Regions from separate parts of the Streptomyces sp. NPDC046215 genome, predicted to be linked through region 2. Evidence: riboswitches for the same ligand, from Rfam matches in the RefSeq annotation. Region 2 holds a riboswitch; the other holds the start of a gene.
The links. A riboswitch is a leader RNA that binds a small molecule or an ion and turns the genes downstream of it on or off. The one in region 2 is predicted to bind cobalamin.

Region 1: linked by a shared signal. The riboswitch ahead of metE (5-methyltetrahydropteroyltriglutamate--homocysteine S-methyltransferase) and the one ahead of ABZ951_RS16800 (prenyltransferase/squalene oxidase repeat-containing protein) in region 2 are both predicted to bind cobalamin.

What each region holds. Positions count from the first base shown of each region.
Region 1 covers NZ_JBEYZW010000019.1:78-5,730, reverse strand. Annotated here, with positions in the region: gene aceA (isocitrate lyase) at 1-1,277, shown strand, start outside; partial or broken gene ABZ951_RS11225 (hypothetical protein) at 1,653-1,808, shown strand; partial or broken gene ABZ951_RS11220 (3-hydroxybutyryl-CoA dehydrogenase) at 1,904-2,772, shown strand; cobalamin riboswitch at 2,911-3,127, shown strand; gene metE (5-methyltetrahydropteroyltriglutamate--homocysteine S-methyltransferase) at 3,288-5,612, shown strand.
Region 2 covers NZ_JBEYZW010000033.1:46,832-59,188, forward strand. Annotated here, with positions in the region: gene ABZ951_RS16760 (DUF6114 domain-containing protein) at 1-21, opposite strand, end outside; gene ABZ951_RS16765 (DUF6230 family protein) at 23-643, opposite strand; gene ABZ951_RS16770 (cytochrome P450) at 880-2,112, opposite strand; gene ABZ951_RS16775 (steroid 3-ketoacyl-CoA thiolase) at 2,433-3,602, shown strand; gene ABZ951_RS16780 (ECF transporter S component) at 3,586-4,557, opposite strand; gene ABZ951_RS16785 (ATP-binding cassette domain-containing protein) at 4,554-6,269, opposite strand; partial or broken gene ABZ951_RS16790 (CbiQ family ECF transporter T component) at 6,923-8,041, opposite strand; gene ABZ951_RS16795 (SCO2322 family protein) at 8,038-8,712, opposite strand; gene ABZ951_RS16800 (prenyltransferase/squalene oxidase repeat-containing protein) at 8,709-10,046, opposite strand; cobalamin riboswitch at 10,153-10,305, opposite strand; gene ABZ951_RS16805 (aldehyde dehydrogenase) at 11,019-12,357, shown strand, end outside.

The sequences.
Region 1 (5,653 bases), on a different contig from region 2:
CGCAGACAGGGACGACAGCCGACGAACTGGCACGGCGGTGGGCGACCGACCCGCGCTGGCAGGGCACACAGCGCACCTACGGCGCCGAGGACGTGATCCGGCTGTCGGGCAGCGTGCGCGAGGAGCACACGCTCGCCCGGCGCGGCGCCGAACGCCTGTGGCGGCAGCTGCGGGAGAACGACTACATCCACGCCCTCGGCGCGCTCACCGGCGGACAGGCCGTCCAGATGGTCAAGGCCGGCCTCCAGGCGATCTACCTCTCCGGCTGGCAGGTCGCCGCGGACGCCAACCAGGCCGGGCACACCTACCCCGACCAGAGCCTCTACCCCGTCAACTCGGTGCCCACCGTGGTCCGCCGCATCAACAACGCCCTGCTGCGCGCCGACCAGATAGCCACCGCCGAGGGCACCGGGGACACCACCGACTGGCTCGCGCCGATCGTCGCCGACGCCGAAGCCGGCTTCGGCGGCCCGCTCAACGCCTTCGAGCTCACCAAGGCGATGATCGCCGCGGGCGCCGCCGGCATCCACTACGAGGACCAGCTCGCCTCCGAGAAGAAGTGCGGCCACCTCGGCGGCAAGGTCCTCGTCCCCACCTCGCAGCACATCCGCACCCTCAACGCCGCCCGCCTCGCCGCGGACATCGCCGACGTGCCCACGGTGCTCGTCGCCCGCACCGACGCCCTCGCCGCCAACCTGCTCACCAGCGACGTCGACGAGACCGACGCCCGGTTCTGCACCGGCGAGCGCACCCCCGAGGGCTTCTACCGGGTCGAGCCCGGCATGGCCCCCGTCATCGCCCGCGGCCTGGCCTACGCCCCGTACGCGGACCTGTTGTGGATGGAGACCGGCACCCCGGACCTCGCCCAGGCCAAGGAGTTCGCCGAGGCGATCCACGCCCGGTACCCCGGCCAGCTGCTCGCCTACAACTGCTCGCCGTCCTTCAACTGGCGCGCCGCGCTCGACGACGACCAGATCGCCAAGTTCCAGCGGGAGCTCGGCGCGATGGGCTACCGCTTCCAGTTCATCACCCTCGCGGGCTTCCACTCCCTCAACCACGGCATGTTCGACCTGGCCCGCGGCTACGCCGAGCACGGCATGACCGCCTATGTCGACCTCCAGGAGCGGGAGTTCGCCGCCCAGGCGCAGGGGTTCACCGCCGTCAAGCACCAGCGCGAGGTCGGCACCGGCTACTTCGACCTCGTCAGCACGGCGGTCAACCCCGCCGCCGCGACCCTCGCCCTGCGCGGCTCCACCGAGGAAGAGCAGTTCCACTAGGGCGTGTCTTACGGGTCAGCCCGGATCAGGCCGCGGCGTCCGGTGCGGTACCTCGCAAGGCGGAGCATCTCCCGCGTACTGGGCGTACTCGGGTGATGCGACAACGCGGCGAGGTGCCGTGCCGGGCGTCGCGGCCCCGGGCTGACCCGTAAGACACGCCCTAGCCCCTCGGAGCCCGGCACCCGCCGCCGGCCCGGCCGGGTGCCGGGCCGGCACGCCCTCAGGTGAGGGCCGGAGCCCGGCGCCGCCCGGCCCTCACCGCCCCCGTCAGGAGACCGCATGTCCCTCACCACCGTGACCGGCCGCGCCCAGGTGCTCGGCGCACCGGGCGCCCGCTTCGACGAGATCCTCACCCCCGCCGCCCTGGACGCCGCCCTGCCCGACCGCGCCAAGGTCACCCCGACCGCCCCGTTCCCGCGCGCCTCCACCGAACTGCCGGTCCGCACCTGCCACCGGCGCGGCGCCCACGCCATCGGCGGCACGGCCGCCCGCCTTCCCGGCCGCGACGCCCGGGTGAACGAGGCGGCCCTCTTCGCACCCACCGCCCTCGCGGACCACCTGCCCGCGTTCTCCACCACCGACGCCCACGCCCGCCACCTCGTCCGCCGCCGCCCGGCGGTGACCTCGTGAACCCCGCCGTGCGGCGCGTGGGCGTCGTCGGCGGCGGCCGGATGGGCGCCGGCATCACCGAGGTGTGCGCCCGCGCCGGGCTCGACACCCTCGTCTGCGAGACCGACACCGCCGCCGCCCACCGGTCCCGCGACCGCGTCGCCCGCTCCCTCGAACGCGCCGTCGAGCGCGGCAAGACCGACCGCCCCACCGCCGAGGACGCGCTCACCCGCCTCACCTTCACCGTGACCTCGACGACCTCGCCGACCGGCAGCTCGTCATCGAGGCCGTCGTCGAGGACGCCGAGGTCAAGACCGCGATCTTCACCGCCCTCGACAAGATCGTCGAAGATCCGGCGGCGATCCTGGCCACCAACACCTCCTCCCTCCCCGTGATGCGCCTGGGCATGGCCACCCGCCGCGCCGACCGCGTCCTCGGCCTGCACTTCTTCAACCCCGTGCCCGTGATGCCGCTCGTGGAGATCGTCACCTCGCTGCACACCACCGCCGAAGCGGCCGCCACGATCGAGGAGTTCGCCACCGTCACCCTCGGCAAGAGGACCGTCCGCTCCCGGGACCGGGCCGGCTTCGTCGTCAACGCCCTCCTCGTCCCCTACCTCCTCGCCGCGATCCGCATGGCGGAGTCCGGCTACGCGACGGCCGACGACGTCGACACCGGCATGGAGCTGGGCTGCGCCCACCCCATGGGACCGCTGAGACTGGCCGACCTGATCGGCCTGGACACCGTGGCCGCCATCGCCCGGTCCCTCTACGAGGAGTTCAAGGAGCCCCTCTACGCCCCGCCGCCGCTGCTGCTGCGCATGGTCGAGGCGGGGCTGCTCGGGCGCAAGACGGGCCGGGGCTTCCACTCCTACGATCGGGGCTGAGGGGCCCCGGCCCGTGGGGCACGGGCGCGGAGCGGCGAAGGGGGCCGCTCCGCGCCCGCCCGGTGCCACCGCCCGGACCGGCGTCTCAGGCCGCCGTCCGGAATGTGAACGGCCCTATCCGGGACGTGATCCAGCGCCTAGGCTGCTCACGCAGCTGGTTCGCCCTGCCCGCCAGGCAGGCGCGTCGCAAGAGGGAACCCGGTGGGAATCCGGGACTGCCCCGCAGCGGTGAGCGGGAACGACCGCCGTCATACGCACTGGACCCCAGGAGTCCGGGAAGCGACGGCCAGTAGGTGTCTGCCCCCGGCAGACGTGCCCGTGAGTCCGAAGACCTGCCACTGCCCGTGGGCGACCGTTCGCCCGCGGAGATCCCGGTGACCTCGAGGGCGGGTCGGCGTACGCACCAGGCGGGCACCCGCGCGACGACCTCGCGCCGTGGGCCGCCCGGTCCGTCACCCTTCGCGCCCTCCCCCGTCCCGGGGTCGACAGGACGAAAACTCGCGAAGGAGAGTTCCGTGACCACCAAGTCCGCAGCCGCGGCAGCACGCGCCACCGTCCACGGCTACCCCCGCCAGGGCCGGAACCGGGAACTGAAGAAAGCCGTCGAGGGCTACTGGAAGGGCCGCGTCACCGCCGACGCCCTCCGGGACACCGCCGCCGGACTGCGCCGCACCCACTGGCGGGACCTGGCCGGCGCCGGGATCCACGAAGTGCCCACCGGCGACTTCTCGTACTACGATCACGTCCTCGACACCAGCGTCATGGTCGGCGCGATCCCGGCCCGGCACCGCGCGGCCGTCGCCGCCGACCCCCTCGACGGCTACTTCGCCATGGCCCGCGGCACCCAGGACGTGGCCCCGCTGGAGATGACCAAGTGGTTCGACACCAACTACCACTACCTCGTCCCCGAACTGCGCCCCGACACCGTCTTCACCGCCGACTCCGCCAAGCAGGTCACCGAATGCGAGGAAGCCCGCGCCCTCGGCCTCGACCCCCGCCCGGTCCTAGTCGGTCCCGTCACCTACCTCCTGCTCGCCAAGCCTGCCCCCGGCGTCCCCGCGGACTTCGAGCCGCTCACCCTCCTCGACCGGCTCCTGCCCGTCTACGCCGAGGTCCTCGCCGACCTCCGCGCCGCCGGAGCCGCCTGGGTCCAGCTCGACGAACCGGCCCTCGCCCAGGACCGCACCCCCGCCGACCTGAACGCCGCCGCCCGCGCCTACCGCGACCTCGGCGGCCTCACCGCACGCCCGCGGCTGCTCGTCGCCTCCTACTTCGACCGGCTCGGCGAGGCCCTCCCCGTCCTCGCCAAGGCGCCCGTCGATGGACTCGCCCTCGACTTCACCGGCCCCGCCGCCGCCAACCTCGGCGACCTCGCCGCCGCCGGGGGACTGCCCGGCAAGCGCCTGGTCGCGGGCGTCGTCAACGGCCGCAACGTCTGGATCAACGACCTCGAGAAGTCCCTGGCCACCCTCGGCACCCTCCTCGGCCTCGCCGACCGCGTCGACGTCGCCTCCTCCTGCTCCCTGCTGCACGTCCCCCTGGACGCCACCGCCGAACGCGACATCGACCCGCAGATCGCCCGCTGGCTCGCCTTCGCCCGCCAGAAGACCACCGAGATCGTCACCCTGGCCCGCGGCCTGGCCCACGGCACCGACACCATCGCCGCCGACCTCGCCGCCAACCGCGCCGATCTCGCCTCCCGCGCAGGCTCCGCCCTCACCCGCGTCCCGGCCGTACGGGCCCGCGCCGCGGCCGTCACCGCCGCCGACACCCGCCGCTCCCTGCCCTACCCCGAGCGGGCCGCCGCCCAGCGCGCCCGGCTGCGCCTGCCGCTCCTGCCGACGACCACCATCGGCTCCTTCCCCCAGACCACCGAACTGCGCACCGCCCGCGCCGGCCTGCGCGCCGGCCGCGTCACCGCCGCCGCCTACGAGGAGCGCATCGAGGCCGAGATCCGCGAGGTCCTCTCCTTCCAGGAGAAGGCCGGGATCGACGTCCTGGTCCACGGCGAGCCCGAACGCAACGACATGGTCCAGTACTTCGCCGAACAGCTCACGGGCTATCTCGCCACCCAGCACGGCTGGGTCCAGTCCTACGGCACCCGCTACGTCCGCCCGCCGATCCTCGCCGGCGACATCTCCCGCCCCGAGCCGATGACGGTCCGCTGGACGTCCTACGCGCAGTCCCTCACCGACCGCCCGGTCAAGGGCATGCTGACCGGCCCGGTCACCATGCTCGCCTGGTCCTTCGTCCGCGACGACCAGCCGCTGGGCGAGACCGCCCGTCAGGTCGCCCTCGCCCTGCGCGACGAGGTGAACGACCTGGAGGCCGCGGGCAGTTCCGTGATCCAGGTCGACGAGCCCGCCCTGCGCGAGACGCTGCCCCTGCGCGCGGCCGGCCACGCCGGCTACCTCGCCTGGGCGACCGAGGCGTTCCGCCTCACCACCGGCGGCGTCCGCCCGGACACCCAGATCCACACCCACATGTGCTACGCCGAGTTCGGTGACATCCTCCAGGCCATCGACGACCTGGACGCCGATGTCATCAGCCTGGAGGCCGCCCGCTCGCACATGCAGGTCGCGGGGGAACTCGCCACCGCCGGCTACCCCCGGGAGGTGGGCCCCGGGGTGTACGACATCCACTCGCCGCGCGTCCCCGGCGCCGAGGAGGCCGCGGCCCTGCTGCGCAAGGGACTGGAGGCCATTCCCGCCGAACGGCTGTGGGTCAACCCCGACTGCGGCCTGAAGACCCGCGGCTGGCCCGAGGTCCGGGCCTCGCTGGAGAACCTGGTCGCCGCGGCCCGCGAGGTGCGCGACGGCCTGCCCGCCAGGGGCGCCTGACCGCGGGCCGGGCGCCGGGCCGGGCGGGTTGACGGCGGTAC
Region 2 (12,357 bases):
GGACTCGGTGCCGGCCGCCACGTCAGAAGCACTCCTGCTTACCCTTGTTGATCTTCATGCTGAGACCGGCCAGCTTGAACGTTCCCGCGTTGGTCGCCCAGGCGACCTGCTGGAGGTCGGTGATGTACACGCGGTCGGCCTGCTGGGCGAAGAGGTCTTGCAGGCCCTGGGCGGACTCCGGCCCCTTGTCCAGGGTGGAGGCGTCCCGGCCGATCTCGATGTTGGAGAACTCGGCGTCACCCGCGAGCTGGGTGGCGTCCACGAAGAGGTCGGTGGCCTTGACGGGCTTGCTGCCGCCGCCGGCCTTGAGGTTCAGCGAGATGTCACCGATGACGGGCAGGTGCGTCACCACGGACTGGCAGAGCTTCTTCAGCTCGGCTTCCTTGATCGCGGTGACGGCGACGGGCAGCAGGTCGCCGCGGGCGTTGGTGTCCACGCTGCCGTACTGCGCGAACCCCTTGCCCTCCAGACTGGCGGCGGAGACCTTGAACTGCTGCCCGGACACGGCGAACGAGGCGGCCAGCGCCCCTTCGGCGAGCGCGATGGCCAGACCGGCCGTGACCGCGAATCCCGGCACGGCCAGCACGGCGAACTTCCGCCACCTGACGCGTCCCGTCACTTGTCTGCCCTGAGCGTCCTTCATGCTGGTTGCCCCCTCGGAGAGCGTGGAGAGCCTGCGATGGTGGCGGGCCTTTGAGTTCGTGCGCGGCCGGCACGGGCGCCACCCGCGCCGGGCGCGGGCGTGCAACGGGCGTGCGACGTGTATACGAACGTGCCGACCCGGAAGGTGTACCCGAGAGTAAGTCCGCCGAAGGCCGTGGGCAAGGTGCCGGTACGGACCTATTCCCGTACTGCGCAAGGGAATTGACGAAACGTCATTTACGTATAGCGCACCCGCAGTTCCTTGATCCCGTTCAGCCAGGCCGACCGCAGCCGCCGGGGCTCGCCCGCCGCCCGGATGCCCGGCACGGTGTCCGCTATCGCGTGGAAGACGAGGTCGATCTCCAGGGTGGCGAGGGACTTGCCGAGGCAGAAGTGCGGGCCGCCGCCGCCGAAGCCGAGGTGGGGATTGGGGTCGCGCGTGATGTCGAAGGCGTCGGGGCGCGCGAAGACCTCCGGGTCGTGGTTGGCCGAGGCGTAGAAGAGCCCCACGCGCTGGCCCGCCCGCACGGGGACGCCGCCCAGCTCGGTGTCCTCGGTGGCCGTGCGCTGGAAGGAGACCACCGGCGTCGCCCACCGGACGATCTCCTCGGCCGCCGTGGCCGGGCGCTCGGACCGGTAGAGCTCCCACTGCTCGGGGTGGGTGAGGAAGGCGTGCATGCCGTGGCTGATGGCGTTGCGGGTGGTCTCGTTGCCGGCCACGGCGAGCAGCAGGACGAAGAAGCCGAACTCGTCGGAGCCGAGGTTGCCCTCGTCCTCGGCGGCCACCAGGCGGCTGACGATGTCCCGCGCGGGACATTCCTTGCGCTCGGCGGCCAGATTCATCGCGTAGGAGATGAGCTCGGCCGCGGCCAGGGTGCCGGCTTCCCGGGTGACGGCGAGCTCGGGGTCGTCGTACGCGATCATCTTGTTGGACCAGTCGAAGATCCGCGCCCGGTCCTCCTGGGGGACGCCGATGAGCTCGGCTATGGCCTGGAGGGGCAGCTCGCAGGCGATGTCGGTGACGAAGTCGCCGCTGCCGCGGTCCCGGGCGGCCGCCACGATCGCCTCCGCGCGGGTGCGCAGGGCGCTCTCCAGGGCCCGGATCGAGCGCGGGGTGAAGCCGCGCTGCACGATCTGGCGGACCCGGGTGTGCTCGGGCGGGTCCATGTTGAGCATGATCAGCCGCTGGGCGTCGATCTCCTCGCGCCCGATGTGCTCGTTGAAGCGGATGATCGAGGTGTTGGCCGCGGCCGAGAAGACCTCGGGCCGGGTGGACACCTCCTTCACGTCCGCGTGGCGGGTGACGGCCCAGTAGCCGTCGTCGTCGAAGCCCGCGATGCCGTGCGGCTGGGCGTTCCACCACACCGGCGCGGTCCGCCGCAGCGCCGCGAACTCCGGGAGGGGCACCCGCTGCCGGTAGAGGTCGGGGTCGGTGAGGTCGAAGCCGTCGGGCAGCGCTGGACAGGGCATCGGCCCCTCCATGTCTGATGGACCGTCAGATACGCCCGAAGGTAGTGACGGCGCACCGGGGCGGCAAGGGAGGCGACGCCATCTGTTGCGCACGCGGCCCGTGCGCGACCCTTGCGTACCGGGGGCCGCAGTCATAAGACTGCGGGCGGAAGTAGAACGCGTATCAGTAACGGCTGCCGGCGCGGTGCGTCGGCATCGCGCGTCAGGTGTCGGTACGGCGGGGGACCGCCCGTTGTCAGGAGCCGTCCCCCGGACCCCAGGGGAAGACACAGCGCGCCGCGGGCGCCGGGACGTCCGCGGCTGCCACGAGAGGACGAGCCATGGCCGCGGAACCCGTCATCGTCGAAGCCGTACGCACCCCCATCGGCAAGCGCGGAGGCGCGCTCGCCAATCTCCACCCCGCCTACCTGCTGGGCGAGACCTACCGGGAGATCCTCGCCCGCACCGGCATCCAGCCCGACTGCGTCGAGCAGATCGTCGGCGGCACGGTCACCCACGCCGGCGAGCAGTCGATGAACCCGGCGCGCACGGCCTGGCTCGCCATGGGCCTGCCCTACGAGACCGCCGCCACCACCGTGGACTGCCAGTGCGGCTCCTCCCAGCAGGCCAACCACCTCGTCGCCAACATGGTCGCGGGCGGCGTCATCGACATCGGCATCGGCTGCGGCGTCGAGGCCATGTCCCGGGTGCCGCTGGGCAGCGGCTCCAAGCACGGGCCCGGCAAGCCCTTCCCCGACGAGTGGAACGTGGACCTGCCCAACCAGTTCGAGGCCGCCGAGCGCATCGCCCGCAAACGCGGCCTGACCCGCGAGGACGTCGACGCCTTCGGCCTGCTCTCCCAGGAGCGGGCGGCCCGGGCCTGGGCCGAGGAACGCTTCAAGCGGGAGATCTTCGCCGTCCAGGTGCCCACCACCGAGGAGGAGCAGTTCGCCGGGCAGGGCATGTGGCGGCTCGTCGACCGCGACGAAGGGCTGCGGGACACCAGCATGGAGGCGCTCGCCGGGCTCAAGCCCGTGATGCCCACCGCCGTCCACACCGCCGGCAACTCCTCCCAGATATCCGACGGCGCCAGCGCCCTGATGTGGGCCTCCAAGCGGATGGCCCGCGCCCTCAAGCTGCGCCCCCGGGCCCGGATCGCCGCCCAGGCGCTCGTCGGCGCCGACCCGCACTTCCACCTCGACGGGCCGATCGACGCGACGCGGGCCGTGCTCGGCAAGGCCGGGATGTCGCTCAAGGACATCGACGTGGTGGAGATCAACGAGGCGTTCGCCTCCGTGGTGCTCTCCTGGGCCCGGGTCTTCGAGCAGGATCTGGAGAAGGTCAACGTCAACGGCGGCGCGATAGCGCTCGGCCACCCCGTGGGCGCCACCGGCGCCCGGCTGATCACCACGGCCCTGCACGAGCTGGAGCGGACGGACAAGGAGTTCGCGCTGATCACGATGTGCGCGGGCGGCGGGCTGGCGACGGGAACGATCATCCAGCGGCTGTAGGGCGTCCCTCCCGCGCGTCCTGTGCCTCCTCGAACTCCACCGGCGCGTCGAAGGCCGCCCGGCGGGTGGCCCGGCGCAGGGCCCCCAGGACCGTGGGCCCCAGCGCCAGCGTGGCCACGACGGTGAGGACCGCCCGGGGCAGGTCCCAGCCGAGCGACGTCGCCAGACAATAGGCGACGAAGCGGGCGAGGTTCTCCGGCAGCGGGTCACCGGGGACGAAGGACACCCCGGTGGCCAGCGCGCCGATGTAGGGCCAGCCCTGGAGGTTCATCACCGTGCCGTACAGGAGGGAGGCCACCGCCCCGTAGCCGGCCAGGAGCAGCAGCTCGCGGCGGCCCCGGAGGCGGTCCGGGCCCGGCAGCAGGCCCGCACCCATCGCGACCCAGCCCATCGACAGCATCTGGAACGGCATCCACGGCCCGACCCCGCCCGTCAGCAGCGCCGACGCGAACATCGACACCGAGCCGAGGACGAACCCGAAGCCCGGCCCGAGGACCCGGCCCGAGAGGACCATCAGGAAGAACATCGGCTCGATGCCGGCCGTCCCCGCCCCCAGCGGCCGCAGGGCCGCGCCCGCCGCCGCCAGCACGCCGAGCATCGCGACGGCCTTGGCGTCCAGGCCGGTGTCGGCGATCGTCGCGACGACGACCGCGAGGAGCAGCGGCAGCAGCGCCGCGAACAGCCAGGGCGCGTCCTTGGAGTGCGCGAGCCCGGACGCGGAGTCGGCGAGCAGGGGCCAGCCGAAGGCGGCTACGCCTATGGCGGAGACCAGGGTGAGCGCGGCCACCGACCGCGGCCCGAGGCGGACGGCCCGCGCCTGGCGGTCGGGGACGGGTTCGCGGGGCGTGCGGGGGCCCGGTTGTGCGGGGTCGTGGACGGAGGGTCGCTGTGCCGGGTCCGGGCCGGTGCCCTCTGCGCGGGGTGTGCCGGGGTCCGGCGGGGGGTGTCGCGTCATGCCGTCGCCTCCGGTGCTTCCAGCGTCGCCCTGACCTGCGGGACCGTCAGCCACGGCAGCGGGGCGAGGACCTTGGCGACCTGAGGGGCGAAGGCCGGGGAGGCGACCACCACCTCGGCGGTCGGGCCGTCCGCGACGATCTCCCCGTCGGCGATGACGACGACCCGGTGTGCCAGCTCCGCCGCCAGCTCCACGTCGTGCGTGGCCAGGACGATCGCGTGGCCCCCGGCGGCCAGTCCCCGAAGGATCTCGACCAGGCGGGCCTTGGCCGCGTAGTCCAGGCCGCGCGTCGGCTCGTCCAGGAGGATCAGCGGCGGACGGGCCGTCAGCACGAGGGCCAGGGCGAGCGCCAGGCGCTGGCCCTCGGACAGGTCGCGGGGGTGCGTCGTGTCGCGGACGTCCGGGAGCAGGCCGGAGACCAGCGCCCGGCAGGTGCCCGGCGCGGCGGAGGCGTCCTTGTCGGCCTGCGCGCACTCCTGCGCGACCGTGTCCGCGTACAGCAGGTCGCGCGGGTCCTGCGGCACCAGGCCCACGTGGCGCAGGAGCTCCGCCGGGGCGGTGGACCGCGGCGGCACCCCGCCGACGCGCGCCGAGCCGGCGGCCGGCGCGTGCATGCCGACGAGCGTCCGCAGCAGCGTGGACTTGCCCGCGCCGTTGCGGCCCATCAGCGCGACCGTCTCCCCGGCCCGCACCGTCAGCTCCGCCTCGCGCAGCGCGACGACGCGGCCGTGCCGGACGGTGAGCCCCCGCACCTCGGCGGCCGGCGGGGCGCCCGCCGGGGACCCGGCCCCGCCCGCGCGCACCGCCCTGCGCAGCAGCCCGCCCGCGCGGGGCCGGGGTTCGGGCGCCGGGGCCGCCGTCCCGGTCCGGGCGGGGGCGGGCAGGGCCGCCAGCCGCTCCCGCAGCGGGGCCGCCTTGCGGCGCGCGTCCCGCACGGACAGCGGCAGCGGCGACCACCCGGCGAGGCGGCCGAGCGCGACCACCGGCGGGTGGACGGGCGACACGGCCATGATCTCGGCGGGGTCGCCGACGACCGGGGCGGCCCCCGGGGCGGGCAGCAGGATCACCTGGTCCGCGTACTGCACGACCCGCTCCAGCCGGTGTTCGGCCATCAGCACCGTGGTCCCCAGGTCGTGGACCAGCCGCTGGAGCACGGCCAGCACCTCCTCGGCCGCGCCCGGGTCGAGCGCGGACGTCGGCTCGTCCAGGACCAGTACCCGGGGGTGGGTCGTCAGCACCGAACCGATGGCGACGCGCTGCTGCTGCCCGCCGGAGAGGGTGGCGATGGGCCGCTCCCGCAGTTCGGCGAGGCCCAGCAGGTCGAGGGTCTCCTCGACCCGGCGCCGCATCACGTCCGGGGCCAGGCCCAGGGACTCCATGCCGTAGGCCAGCTCGTCCTCGACGGTGTCGGTGACGAAATGGGCGAGCGGGTCCTGCCCGACGGTCCCGACGACGTCGGAGAGTTCACGCGGCTTGTGGGTGCGGGTGTCGCGCCCGGCGACGGTGACCCGGCCGTGCAGGGTGCCGCCGGTGAAGTGCGGCACGAGGCCGCTGACGGTGCCCAGGAGAGTCGACTTGCCGACACCGGACGGGCCCACCAGCAGGCAGAGCTCGCCCTCGGGCACGGTGAGGTCGACCCCGCCGAGTGCGCGCACGGCGCCGCCGCCGTCGGTGTCCTGGTAGGTGACCGACACCTGCTCGAACCGGATCACTGCGGGGCCTCCTTACGGCCGGGCTCGCGGCCCGGGGGAGAGGTGGGGTGCGGGGCGGTTCCGCCGGGGGCCCTGCGGGCCGGCGCGTCCGTGGGGGCAGGGGCTGCCTCCGGGCCGGTGCCGGGGCCGGTGCAGGGCGTGCGGTCGCGGCCGTCCGGGGCAGGGGTGTCGCCCGGCCGGGCGGGGGCTGCCTCCGGGGCGGCGCCGGACGAGCGACCCGTGGAGGCATGCGCGCCGCCTTCCGGTCCCGGGCCGGGGCCGGGGGCCGTGGACGGGGTGCGGCCCGTTCCCGTACTGCGGCGGGGTTCCGTTGCCGGGGCCGGCGCCCCACCGGGCGCCGGCGGGGCGGGGCTGGTGGGGGCGGTGGGTGTGCTCCGTCGGTCACCGGGGGCGAGGGCGGGGCCCGTTCCTGTGCTGTGGCGGGGTTCCGCTGTGGGGGTCGGCTGCTCGTCGGGTGCCGGCGGGGCGGGGCTCGTGAAGGCCGTGGGCGCCCCTTGGTCACCCGGGGTGCGGGTGGGTCCTGTCCCCGTGCCGTGGTGCGACACGGCTGTCGGGGTCGGGCTGGTGGAGGCCGTGGGAGCGCTCCCTCGGTCGTCCGGGGTGAGGGCGGGGCCCGTTCGGCGGGGCGTCGTCGGGGCCGGCCGCCCGCCGGGCCGCGGTGGGGCCGGGGACGCGAAGGCCGGGACCAGGCCCAGCAGGAGGGACGCCGCCGGCCACAGCGGCAGGTCCGGTGCCGTCAGCGGGACCGCCGGGGGGTGCAGGGCCGCCGGCGCGTAGGAGTTCGCCCAGATCATCAGGGCCGCCACCGCCACGCCCGAGGCCGAGACGAGCCAGGCCCGGGCGTCCCAGCGGTCCGGGCGGTAGCGGGTGCGGACCGAGCGGCGGCCGCCCAGCCACAGGCCCGCGAGCGCGGCGGCGAGCCCGCCGGCCAGGACCGTCAGGCCGTAGCCCGCGCCCTCGTCGGCCAGCAGGCCGTACGTTCCCGCGCAGACGCCCAGCAGCCCGCCGAGCGTCAGCGCCGTCGTGGTGTGCCGCACGGCGGGCGGCACCTGCGCGGTCCGGCCGTACCCGCGCGCGTCCATGGCCGCCGCCAGCGCCACGGACCGCTCCAGCGCCCCCTCCAGGACCGGCAGCCCCACCTGGAGCAGGGCCTTCAGGCCCCGGTCGGAGCGGCCGCGCAGCCGCCGCGCGGCGCGCAGCCGCTGGACGTCCGCGACGAGGTTCGGCGCGAACGTCATCGCGACGACGATCGCCACGCCCGCCTCGTACAGGGCGCCCGGCAGGGACTTCAGCAGCCGGGCCGGGTTGGCGAGGGCGTTCGCCGCGCCGACGCAGATCAGCAGCGCGGCCAGCTTCAGCCCGTCGTACAGGGCGAAGAGCAGCCCCTCGGCCGTCACCCGGCCGCCCAGGCGCACCCCCTTCGCCCAGTCGGGCAGCGGCACCTCCGGCAGGGTGACCAGGGTGTGGGTGCCCGGGATCGGCGACCCGAGCACGACCGCGAAGACGAGCCTGATGGTGATCACGGCCAGTCCGAGCTTGAGGAACGCCCCGTAGGAGCGCGCCCACGGCGCGTCCGTGCGCCGGGCCGCCACGACGTATCCGGCCACGCCGACCAGCAGCCCCAGCAGCAGCGGGTTGGTGGTGCGCGACGCGGCGGTGGCCAGCCCCAGCGCCCACACCCACCAGGCGCCCGCGTGCAGCGCGGACGCCCGCGCGGTGACGGGCGCGGTGCTCGGGCCGCCGGGGCGCGGCGGCGGGTTCCTGTCGCTCATCCGCGGCGGCGGCGCGCCTGCCACGCGGCGGCGGCACCGAGGGCGACCACGGCGGCGACACCGCCGATCAGACCGGCCGAGGGCACGCCGTCACCGCCGTCGTCCTTCCGTTCGTCCTTGCCGCCGTCCCCGGCGGAGGCGGTCTGCCCGCTCTTCTTCCCGGCGACCTGCTCGCCGCAGCCCGACTTCGGGTAGCCGGCGATGGCGCACAGCAGCGCGGCGGAGTCGTACCGCAGGGGCTTCGCGACGGCCGCGAGCGCCTCCGCTGCGCTCGCGTCGCCGCCGACCCGCGCGCATGCCGTGCGGGGCGCGGGCGGGGTCTCACCCTCGGGGGCGTCGGCGGCCGTGCCGAAGTCCAGGACGACCGCGATCCGCTTGCGGCCGTCCTCGGCGGGGGTGCCGGCGCACACCGCGCCGAAGTCCGCCGCGGCGCGCGGCTTCGCGGCGTCCCGGGAGTCCTCGCTGACGGCGAACCGGAAGCCGACGGTGTCCCCGTCGCCGGGCCGCGCCGTGGACGGGCCCTGCGTGGCGTACGCCCAGCCGCTGCCGGTGGCGTCCCAGAACGACCAGTACCGGTACCCGGCCGCCTGCGCGGGGGCCGCGCCCAGCCCGGCGAGGACCCCGGCGAGGAGCAGCGCCCCGAGGGCGCGCGCGCCGCGGCGGACCGTCACAGCTGCTTCTTCTTCCGGCCGCTGATCAGGAAGCCGGCGCCGATGCTGGCGACGAAGAAGACGCCGACGATCCACCAGACGCTGACGCCCTTGTCGTCGTCCTTCTTCTCCTCGTCCTTCTGCTCCGCCGAGGAGGCGGACTCCGGCTTCGGGCCCATCGCGTTCAGCTGGGCGACCAGGTCGGTGCCGGCGAAGTCGCGCGGGTCGGCGCCGGTGGCGTGGGCGGCGAGGATGAGCTTGGCGACGCGGCCGGGGTGGTTCTTCGCCCAGTCGGCGGTGCCGCTCTCCTTGGACCGCAGCCACGTCAGCGGCTTCTCGGCGGCCTCGCGGTGGCCGCCCGCGGCGAGGGCGACGACGGCGTCGGCGGTGTTGCCCTGGTCGGGCTTGGCCGGGGCGCCGGGCATGGACGGCACGAGGTAGCCGCCGTTCTTGGCGAGCGCCTCGGAGAGGTACCCGTCGACGGCCTCGGCCGCCGCGGCGGCGTCCTTCGGCTTCGCCTTGTCGTCGGCAGCGCAGTCCAGCGGCTTCAGGGGCTGGTCCGCGCCCTTCTTCGGCGGCTCGACGAGGAAGCCCTTGCCGCGCGTGGCCAGGCCCGCGGCGGCGCTGGCGAGGTTGTCGGCGCGCAGCCCGCTCTTGTCGTCCTTCAGGAAGGAGAAACCGCCGCGCTCCCCTTCCTTCGCGTCGCAGCCGAGCTGGAACGTCAGCAGCGTGGCCACCGGGTCCTTGCCGCCCTTCGCGGCGACCTTGGCCGGGTCCTGCCCGGTGGCGGCGAACGCGCCGAGGGCGATGGAGGTGGAGTTCGCGTCGCTGGGGCTGCCGGGCTGGTAGCCCCAGCCGCCGTCGTCGTTCTGGTGCGCCTTGAGCCAGTCGAGGCCCTTCGTCACCTGCTCGGACCGGCCGCCGGCCGCCGCGAGGCCCTGGACGGCCGCGGCGGTCTGGTCGGTGAACTCCTTCTGGGTGTCGCACGCCTTGGCGGGGTCGGCCCGGAAGCCGGGGAAACCGCCGTCCGCGCACTGCTGGCCGGTGAGCCAGTCGACGGCCTCCTTGGCGGGGGAGACGCCGACGGCGCTCTGCGCCACGAAGGTCAGGGACTGCCGGAAGACGCCGTCGAACTTGGGGTCCTCGGTGCCGTACAGGCCGGGGGCGGCCGGCGACGGGGAGGCGTCGGCGAACGCGGCGGGCGCCATGGCCGTGCTCAGGACGGCGGCGGTGGCCAGGGCCACGGCGCCGCGGCGCGCGTGGACGGCGAGGGAGGGGGCCATGGGGTCGGTGCCTCTCGGTGGGTCGCTGCGGGGGTCGGCGGGCGGACGGGTACGGACTGTGCCACCGCGCACGGCCGCCCCTCCGCGCGTTCCGCGCGGTGGCACCGGGCCCGGCTCCGTATACCTCGACGGTGCCGTGGGGCCGGGCACCGCCGAGGGGCGGCGCGACCGGCTCCGGAAAGCCTTGCCGCCAGGGCGCGGGTGGTCCGGCTCGTACGGTCCGCACGGGCGCGGCCGTCGTCACGGTTGCGGGTCAGCGCCGGATTCCCACCGGCTTTCCCCGTTCCGAGGCGGGATGAAGTTGTCACGGACACTTTAACCGGCGGCTTATGGGTGGCTCATACCGCCACGATTGCGACGGTATGAGGGGGGGCTTCGGCCTCCGGCGGGGCCGCTCTGTCCGGCGGGGGCCTCACGGGACGGGGCCGCCTCGGCCGCGCGGTCCGGCGGCGGGTGCCCGGCCGGGGGCACCCGCCCCCGCCCCGCGTCACCCGGCCCCGGCGGCCAGGGCGCGGGCCCGTGCGCCCGTCGGCCGCGGTCAACTGCCCGTTCGGCCCGGGTGGCCCGGGCCCTGTCGCGCCCGGCGAGTGGTGCCGGGCCGGGCGGGCGATGGGGCGTCACGGGCGCTGCCCCGACACGACCGTGCGCGTCGGCCGGCGGCGGGTGCCTGTCGTGACCGGTGAGGGTGATCGTCGCGGTCGAAGCGCGGGCGTCTGCCGGCCGCGGTCGGGTGCCCGTTCCGGCCGGGCCCGGCGCGTGCGAGGCGGGCGGCCGTGGGCCGGTGCTGCGGGTCGTGGGACGTCCGCCCCGGCGCCGTCGAGACGCGCCGGGCCGGCGGTGGCCGCTCCCGCCCCATGGCGTCCGGGCCGGTGGCCAAGGGCCCGGGCGTCGGCCGGCCGCGGCCGCCCGGCCCACTCCCGCACGGCCGTGCGCTCCGCGCCCCCGCCCGCCGCCCCCCATTGCCCCCGGCCACGGGAACTGGTACCAGTTCTGATGCAGCGTCAGATGTGGCGCACCCGCGGCGGAGCCGGAAGGCGGCGAGTCATGGCTGAACTCATCGAGTACGGGCAGCTCTTCATCGGCGGCGCGTTCACCGAGCCCGCCGGGCGGGACACCATCGACGTCGTCTCCCCGCACACCGAGGCCGTCATCGGGCGCGTCCCGCACGCCTGCCGCGAGGACGTCGACCGGGCCGTCGCCGCCGCCCGCACCTCCTTCGACTCCGGCGTCTGGGCCGAGCGGCCCCTCGCCGAGCGGATCGAGGTCGTCACTCGGATCAAGGACGGTATCGCCGCCCGCCACGAGGAGATCGCCGAGGTCATCTCCGCCCAGAACGGCTCCCCCTACTCCTGGAGCGTCCTCGCCCAGGCGCTCGGCGCGATGATGGTCTGGGACAGTGCCGTCGCCGTCGCGCGCGGCATCCCCTTCGAGGAGCGGCGGGCCGGGGTCCTCGGACCGCTGCTCGTGCGGCGCGAGCCCGTCGGCGTGGTGGCGGCCGTCGCGCCGTGGAACGTGCCGCAGTTCGTCGCGGCCGCCAAGCTCGCCCCCGCCCTGCTGGCCGGCTGCTCGGTGGTGCTCAAGCCCGCGCCGGAGACGCCGCTGGACGCTTACCTGCTCGCCGAGATCGCCGCGGAGGCCGGGCTGCCGGCGGGGGTGCTCTCGATCCTGCCCGCCGGCCGGGAGGTCAGCGAGTACCTCGTCGGCCACCCCGGCGTCGACAAGGTCTCCTTCACCGGCTCCGTCGCCGCGGGCCGGCGCGTCATGGAGGTCGCCGCCCGCCACCTCACCCGCGTCACCCTGGAGCTGGGCGGCAAGTCCGCGGCGATCGTCCTGCCGGACGCCGACCTCGACGCGGCCGTCGCCGGCATCGTGCCCAGCGCCTGGATGAACAACGGGCAGGCATGCGTCGCCCAGACCCGCATCCTCGCCCCGCGTGCCCACTACGGCGAGCTGGCCGAGCGGTTCGCCGCGGCCGCCGCCGCCCTCGTCGTCGGCGACCCCCTCGACCCCGCCACCCAGGTCGGCCCGCTCGTCGCCGAGCGCCAGCGGCGCCGGTCGCTGGAGTACATCGCGCTCGGGCAGCGCGAGGGGGCGAAGGTGCTGGCCGGCGGCGGTAGGCCGGCCGGGCGGGAGACGGGGTGGTACGTGGAGCCCACCCTCTTCGGCGAGGTCACCAACACCATGCGCATCGCCCGCGAGGAGATCTTCGGCCCCGTCATCTGCCTGCTGCCCTACGACGACGAGGAGGAAGCCGTCCGCATCGCCGACGACTCCGACTACGGGCTCTCCGGCAGCGTCTGGACGGCCGACGTCGAGCACGGCATCGACATCGCGCGCCGGGTGCGCACCGGCACGTACAGCGTGAACACCTTCAGCCTCGACA